Regions from separate parts of the Mycobacterium heckeshornense genome, predicted to be linked through region 1. Evidence: riboswitches for the same ligand, from Rfam matches in the RefSeq annotation. Region 1 holds a riboswitch; the other holds the start of a gene.

What was found. Region 1 has a riboswitch for cobalamin ahead of MHEC_RS18545 (ABC transporter substrate-binding protein). Riboswitches for the same ligand answer to the same signal wherever they lie in the genome.
Region 2: it holds a riboswitch for cobalamin, as region 1 does, so the genes downstream of both, metE (5-methyltetrahydropteroyltriglutamate--homocysteine S-methyltransferase) here and MHEC_RS18545 (ABC transporter substrate-binding protein) in region 1, are expected to answer to the same signal.

Annotation. Positions count from the first base shown of each region.
Region 1 is NZ_AP024237.1:3,842,414-3,846,443, forward strand. Features, by position in the region: gene ctpC (manganese-exporting P-type ATPase CtpC) at 1-1,116, shown strand, start outside; cobalamin riboswitch at 1,145-1,321, shown strand; gene MHEC_RS18545 (ABC transporter substrate-binding protein) at 1,360-2,550, shown strand; gene MHEC_RS18550 (FecCD family ABC transporter permease) at 2,547-3,575, shown strand; gene MHEC_RS18555 (ATP-binding cassette domain-containing protein) at 3,572-4,030, shown strand, end outside.
Region 2 is NZ_AP024237.1:1,242,943-1,246,972, reverse strand. Features, by position in the region: gene MHEC_RS06080 (thiolase family protein) at 26-1,174, opposite strand; cobalamin riboswitch at 1,328-1,555, shown strand; gene metE (5-methyltetrahydropteroyltriglutamate--homocysteine S-methyltransferase) at 1,662-3,935, shown strand; gene MHEC_RS06070 (DUF3556 domain-containing protein) at 3,997-4,030, opposite strand, start outside.

The sequences.
Region 1 (4,030 bases):
TTGGCGATCACCGGCGACGTCCGGCGTGCGATGACCATGCTGCTGGTGGCCTGCCCATGCGCGGTGGGGCTGGCCACCCCGACCGCGATCAGCGCGGCCATCGGCAACGGTGCCCGCCGGGGCATCCTGATCAAAGGCGGCTCTCACCTCGAAGAGGCGGGACGGGTAGACGCCATCGTCTTCGACAAGACCGGCACCCTTACCGTTGGTCGACCGGTGGTGACGAATATCATTGCTATGCACGATGATTGGGAGCCTGAACAGGTCCTGGCCTATGCGGCCAGCTCAGAGATCCACTCCCGTCATCCGCTGGCGGAGGCGGTGATCCGCTCGACCGAAGAACGGCACATCACGATCCCGCCGCACGAGGAATGCGAGGTCCTGGTCGGGCTCGGCATGCGGATGTGGGCCGACGGACGTACGCTGCTGCTGGGCAGTCCGTCCCTGCTGGAGTCCGAAAACGTCGCCGTATCAAGGGAAGCGGCGGAGTGGGTAGACAAGCTGCGGCGCCAGGCCGAGACCCCACTGCTGCTCGCGGTGGATGGCATGTTGGTCGGACTGATCAGCCTGCGCGACGAAATCCGCCCAGAAGCGCCTGACGTGCTCAATAAGCTGCGCGCCAATGGAATTCGCCGCATTGTTATGCTTACCGGCGACCACCCAGAGATCGCCGCGGTCGTCGCCCGCGAGCTGGACATCGACGAGTGGCGCGCCGAAGTGCTGCCGGAGGACAAGCTCGAAGTGGTGCGCCAGCTGCAAGACGAGGGCCACGTGGTGGGCATGGTTGGCGACGGCATCAACGACGCACCGGCACTGGCGGCTGCCGACATCGGAATCGCTATGGGGCTGGCCGGAACCGATGTCGCGGTGGAGACCGCCGATGTCGCGCTGGCCAACGATGACCTGCAGCGCCTGCTCGACGTGCGGGATTTGGGGGCCCGGGCGGTCGAAGTCATCCGGGAGAACTACGGCATGTCGATCGCGGTCAACGCCGCCGGGTTGATGATCGGTGCCGGCGGCGCGTTGTCGCCAGTGCTTGCCGCGATTTTGCACAATGCGTCTTCGGTCGCGGTGGTCGCCAACAGTTCCCGACTGATCCGCTACCGCCTCGACTAAATGCGGGCGACCTGATCGCTTACTTGCGAACGGTATGCAACAATGACGCCCGTAAGGCGATGACGACGCAGGAAGCCGGTGCGAATCCGGCGCGGTCCCGCCACTGTCATCGGGGAGCGACCCTCAACAGCCACGGCCGCGAGCTGGAAGGCGAGGCGAGCAGCGATCCGAGAGCCAGGACACTCGCGTCATCGCGTCCTGCGACCCCGGGGCGGTGTACCCCGAGAGAGCTGACCGACGTCCATGCCACGTCTTGCATGGGTGGCCGTCGTCATGGCCGCCTGTCTGGCGCTTATTGCGGGCGCCTGCGCGACCCCGCCGGATACCGGCACGCGCTTGAATCCTGCGTGCATTAGCGACTTCAAGCCGGACACCGACTACTTCCCGGACAAGTCGACGGTCACCGATGCCACGAATTTCACGATCAGCTACCACCTCAGCTACCAGGTCCTGACCGTCAAGCAGCCCTATCCGAATGCCGCCCCTGAGTCGTATGTGCTGGTGCGCTGCGGCGCGCCGCGCCCGCTGCTGGCCGGTGAGCTAACGCACGCCCGGCAGATAACGGTGCCGGTCACGACCATGTATTCGGCTTCGACAACCCACCTCGGCATGATCGCAGAACTCGACCAAACCGATGTGGTCAGCGGCGTGGCGACTGCCGCGAACGTCGTCAGTCCGCGACTGCGCCAACGAATTGCTACCGGCCATATCGCCGAGTTCGCGCCCGGTGGGCAGGTCGATATCGAGACGGTGATTGCCGCCCATCCCGATGTGTTGGTGACCCAGGGCACCGACGACCCGAGCTACGCCAAGCTGCGCGACGCCGGCGTCGGCGTGATCGCCGATGCCGAATGGCTGGAACCCACTCCGCTGGGCCGGGCCGAGTGGGTCAAGGTGTTCGCCGCGCTGACCGGCACCGAGAAGAAGGCGGGCGAGCTCTACCGCACGCTGCGCGACGAGTACCGCAAGGTCGCCGCGAAGACCACGGGCGTCCGGCCCGTCGACGTGCTGCCCGGCGAGATGTATCACGGTGTCTGGTCGATGCCCGCCGGCGGCGACTATGCCGGCCGGCTGATTGCCGACGCGGGCGGCAGCTACCCGTGGGCGGACGACAAGCGCGCGGGAAGCCTGCAGCTGAACTTCGAATCGGTCTTCGCCAAGGCCGGGCAGGCACCGCTGTGGCTGGTCATCAGCAATTGGACGACCCTCAATGACGCTCTGGCACAAGACAACCGGTACACCGAGTTGACGGCAATGCGTACTGGTCAGGTGTGGTCGGCTACGAAATCGCTTGGCCCGGGCGGCGGCAACGACTACTGGGAGCGCGGTGTGGCGCGCCCGGATCTCGTGCTGGGCGACCTCGTGGCGATCCTGCATCCCGACCTCGCCCCCGGCCACCAGTTCCAGTTTTACCGCCAGGTGATGCGGGCATGAGCCGCGCGTTGGTGGTGTGGACGACATTGGCCGGGGCCGTCGCTGCGCTGGCTCTGCTGGGGCTGGTCCTCGGCCCGGCGCGGGTGCCGCTGCCCGAGACCGTCCGGGTGCTCGTCGGTGCTCAGGCAGCCGACCCGCGCTGGCAGGTGATCGTGACAAGCATACGGCTGCCGCGGGTCCTCACCGCGATCGCTGCGGGCGCCGGGCTCGCGATCGCGGGGCTGCAGATGCAGACACTGTTTCGCAACACCCTCGCCGACCCGTACGTGCTCGGTGTCAGTTCCGGTGCGAGCCTTGGGGTTTCCGTCACGGTAATCGGTAGCGGATCCGGCTTCACGGTGGGGCTGGCCGGAGCCGGTCGCGCCGGCGTGGTTCTCGCCGCCGCAGCCGGCGCCGCACTGGTGCTGGCCACGGTCCTGGTGCTTGCGCGGTGGGTGCGCTCGCCGGCGACCCTGTTGCTGGTCGGCGTCATGGTGGGCTCGGCGAGCACCGCGGTCGTCAGCGTGTTGCTGGTCTGCGCAGATCCGCAGCGGGTGCAGCAGTACCTGCTGTGGGGGCTGGGCAGCTTCGCCAGCACAACGTGGGCGGATCTGCGGCTGCTGCTGCCCGTCGTCGCGTCGGGATTGGTGGCGGCAGCGCTAATAGTGCGCCCCTTGAACGCCCTGCTGCTCGGCGAGGCCTACGCGCGCACCATGGGCGTCGACGTGCGGCGGATCCGGCTCACCACTGTCGCGTCGGCGTCGCTGCTGGCTGGGGCCACGACGGCGTTCTGCGGCCCGATCGCGTTTCTTGGTTTGGTAGTGCCACATCTGGCTCGGCTGGCCGTAGGCAGCTCCGATCACCGGCTCGTCTTGCCGACGGCGGTCTTGCTGGGCGCCGCCGTCGCGCTGGGATGCGGGCTCGTCAATCAGCTTCCCGGCAATGGTGCGGTACTTCCGGTCAATGCGGTCACCGCGCTGATCGGTGCCCCGATTGTCGTCCTCGTGCTGCTGCGCAGTCACCGCGGGGTGGTGATGCCGCAGTGATCGAACTGCATGACCTCGCCATCGGCTACCGCGGCCGGCGCCGTACCAGCGTGGTCGCGGCCGGCCTGCACGGCAGCGCCTTTCGGGGCGAGCTCACCGTGCTGCTGGGTCCCAACGGCTGCGGCAAGTCCACCCTGATCCGCACGCTGTGCCGACTGCAGCCCGCCCTTAGCGGCCACGTACGGCTCGACGGCAAGGATCTGGCCGCGCTGGCGCCCGGTGAGCTCTGCCGCCGAGTCGCGGTGGTGCTAACCGACCGCTTCGACCCGGGCCTGTTGTCGGCGAGGGAACTCGTTGGCCTCGGCCGCATCCCGCATCTGGGCCCGACAGCCAGGCCGACACGCGGCGACCACGCCGTCGTCGGCTGGGCGTTGCAAGCGGTAGGCGCCGCGCACTTGGCCGACCGGCCGGCGGCCGACCTCTCCGACGGCGAACGGCAACGAGTTCTGATCGCC
Region 2 (4,030 bases), 2.6 Mb from region 1:
GCCGCGGGTTGGGTGCCGGTGACAGTCACAGCAATTCCACAATCGTCGCGTTGGCCTGTCCGCCGCCTTCGCACATGGTTTGCAGGCCGTAGCGAATTCCCTTGTCCCGCATGTGGTAGAGCAGCGTGGTCATAATGCGCGCCCCCGAGCCGCCGAGCGGATGGCCAAGCGCGATAGCCCCGCCGTTAGGGTTGAGCTTCTTCTCGTCGGCGCCGATGTCGTGCAGCCAGGCCAGCGGCACCGGCGCGAACGCCTCGTTGACCTCGTAGGCCCCGATGTCATCCAGGCTCAGCCCGGAGCGTTTCAACGCTTTCTGGGTGGCCGGGATCGGCGCGGTCAACATGATCACCGGGTCGGCGCCGGCCAGCGTCGCAGTGTGGACCTTGGCGATCGCTTTGAGCCCCAACGACTTCGCCTTCTCCGCCGACATGAACAACACGGCTGCAGCGCCGTCGGAGATCTGGCTGGAGTTGCCGGCGTGGATCACGCCGTCTTCTTTGAAGGCCGGTTTGAGCTCGGCCATCTTCTCGATCGTGGTGCCCCGGCGAATGCCTTCGTCTTTGAGCACGACATTGCCGTCCTGGTCTTTGATCGCCACGATCTGATCATCGAACGCACCGGAATCTTGAGCGGCAGCGGCTTTCTCGTGGGAGCCCAGAGAGAACTCGTCGAGCGTGGTGCGGTCGAAACCCCAACGCTCCGCGATCATCTCCGCGCCGATGCCCTGGTTGGGGATCGCGCCATCATAGCGGCTCAGGAAGCCGTCGGGGAACGGCCTGCCGCCGTTGGCCAACGAGGAACCCATCGGGACCCTCGACATCGATTCGACGCCACCGGCGACGACGACGTCATAGTGGCCGGCGACTACGCCCGCGGCGGCAAAGTGGATTGACTGCTGGCTGGATCCGCACTGGCGGTCGACGGTGACACCCGGAACGGTTTCCGGCCAGCCCGCCGTCAACAACGCAGTGCGGGCGATGTCAAGGGCCTGCTCCCCGGCTTGCATCACGCATCCCCAGATCACATCGTCGACGATCTCGGGGTCGACTCCGGCCCGCTCGATTAGCCCGTTGAGCACCTGCGCGGACAACTCAGCGGGATGCACGCCGGACAGCCCACCGTTGCGCTTGCCGATCGGTGAGCGCACTGCCTCGACGATGACGGCTTCAGCCATGACAATTCTCCTTCGACGAGAGGTTGTGCCTCGATTGTTGACCAACCCGTTGGACGGTGCGCGACTGGGGTCGCACGGGATGGCCAGCTGCAGTGTCACGCGCCGGAAACCGCGCTGCGGGCGGGCCCAGCGAGGTCGCCGGCACAACCGGGTAACCTCTATTGCGCAGCTGGTCTGCCGGCATGCGTGCCGGCACCGAGCGAGGCAGGTTGATCCTGTCTCGCGAGAGGGAACCCGGTGAGAATCCGGGACTGTCCCGCAGCGGTATGCAGGAACGACCGCCGTCATCAGCACTGGTCGCCCGACTGGGAAGCGACGGCCACTAGGAGCACCCGGTGCGTGCCTGCGAGTCCGAAGACCTGCCGGCTGTGCCGGATGCGCCGCGTCCGGCGGCTCATCGCCTCGTGGAATGGGCGGATGGCCGCATCGGTTGTAGTGCCGTGCGTCCGTCTGGCGATGACCACCACGTCGAGTGAAGGACGAGATTGTGACCGCTCAACCGTTTACCGCCACCATCACCGGCTCGCCTCGCATCGGCCCGCGCCGCGAACTCAAGCGCGCGACCGAAGGTTATTGGGCCGGACGGACCAGCCGCTCCGAGCTGGAATCCGTCGCCGCCTCCCTGCGTCGTGACGCGTGGTCGAGCTTGGTCGCCGCCGGCCTGGACTCGGTGCCGGTGAACACTTTTTCCTACTACGACCTGATGCTCGACACGGCGGTCATGCTCGGCGCGCTGCCGCCGCGGGTGCATGACGTGCCCGACGAATTGGACCGCTACTTCGCCGCGGCCCGGGGCACCGAGGACATCGCGCCGCTGGAGATGACCAAGTGGTTCGACACCAACTACCACTACCTGGTTCCAGAGATTTCCCCGGCCACCCGGTTCACGCTGAACCCTGCCAAGGTGGTCGCGGAGCTGAAAGAGGCTCTGCAGCAGGGTATTCCAGCGCGCCCTGTGATTATTGGGCCGATCACCTTCCTGCTGTTGAGCAAGGCGGTGGATGGCGCCGGCGCACCCATCGACCGCATCGACGAACTGATCCCGGTCTACTGCGAGCTGCTGTCGCTGCTGGCCGACGCCGGGGCGGCATGGGTGCAGTTCGACGAGCCGGTGCTGGTGACCGATATCAGCGCTGACGCGCCCGTGTTGGCCCAACGGGTGTACAGCGCGCTGGGATCGGTGCCGGCCCGCCCGGCGATCCACGTCGCCACCTACTTCGGGGACCCGGGCGAGGCTTTACCGGCGCTGGCCCGCACGCCGGTCGAGGCGATCGGCGTCGACCTGGTCGCGGGTGCCACCGCCGCCGTGGCAGCGGTGCCCGAGTTGGCCGGCAAGACGCTGGTGGCCGGGATCGTCGACGGACGCAACGTGTGGCGCACCGACCTGGAAGCAGCGCTGAGCCGGCTGGCCACTTTACTCGGGTCGGTGGGATCGCTGGCGGTATCGACGTCCTGCTCGACCCTGCACGTGCCCTACACGCTGGCCTTCGAGACCGAGTTGGACGACAACCTGCGCAGCTGGCTGGCCTTCGGCGCCGAGAAAGTACGCGAAGTCGTCACGCTGGCGCGGGCCTTGCGCGACGGGCGCGAGGCGGTGGCCGCCGAAATCGCTGCCTCCAACGCCGCGGTCGCGTCGCGCCGCTCCGATCCGCGGCTGCGCAACGAACAAGTCCGGGCCCGCATCGACGCGATCCTCGCGGCGGGAATCCAACGGGGGCCCTCGGCGCAGCGGCGAGCCACCCAGAATGCTCGGCTGCACCTGCCGCCGCTGCCGACCACCACGATTGGCTCCTATCCGCAGACGCCCGAGATCCGCAAGACCCGCGCGGCGTTCCGGGCCGGCGAGATAGACGAGGCCGAGTACGTCCGGCGGATGAAGGCCGAGATCGCGGCGGTCATCGCGCTGCAGGAACGACTCGGCCTGGACGTGTTGGTGCATGGCGAGCCGGAACGCAACGACATGGTGCAGTACTTCGCCGAGCAGCTCGACGGGTTCGTCGCCACCCAGAACGGCTGGGTGCAGTCCTACGGCAGCCGCTGCGTGCGCCCGCCGATCCTTTACGGCGATGTCGCGCGGCCGCATCCGATGACGGTCGAGTGGATTACCTACGCGCAGTCGCTCACCGACAAACCGGTCAAGGGCATGCTGACCGGGCCGGTGACGATCCTGGCGTGGTCGTTCGTGCGTGACGACCAGCCGCTGGCCGACACGGCGTACCAGATCGCATTGGCGATCCGCGACGAGACCATCGATCTGCAATCGGCGGGCATCGGGATCATTCAGGTCGACGAGCCGGCGCTGCGCGAGTTGCTGCCGCTGCGCCGCGCCGCGCAGGACGACTACCTGAGGTGGGCGGTCGGCGCGTTTCGGCTGGCGACGTCGGGCGTATCGGACTCGACGCAGATCCACACACATCTGTGTTATTCGGAGTTCGGTGAGGTGATCGGCGCGATCGCCGATCTGGACGCCGACGTGACGTCAATCGAGGCGGCGCGCTCGCATATGGAGGTACTCGACGATCTCAACGCCGCGGGGTTCGCCAACAGCGTCGGGCCGGGCGTGTACGACATCCACTCACCACGGGTGCCCAGCACCGAGGAGATCGCCGCGTCGCTACGGGCAGCGTTGCAAGCCGTTCCCCCGCAACGACTATGGGTAAACCCCGACTGCGGCCTGAAAACGCGTACCGCCGAAGAGGTGACAGCATCGCTGCGAAACATGGTCGCAGCGGCGGCAAAGGTGCGCAGCGAAGCCGCCTAGCCCGAGGTAGTTCGCGAATGTGAAACTGTTGCGGAAAAAGATGCCCGATTTCGCAACAGTTTCACACTCGGCGCGAGTCCAGCCCTTCGGCGCGG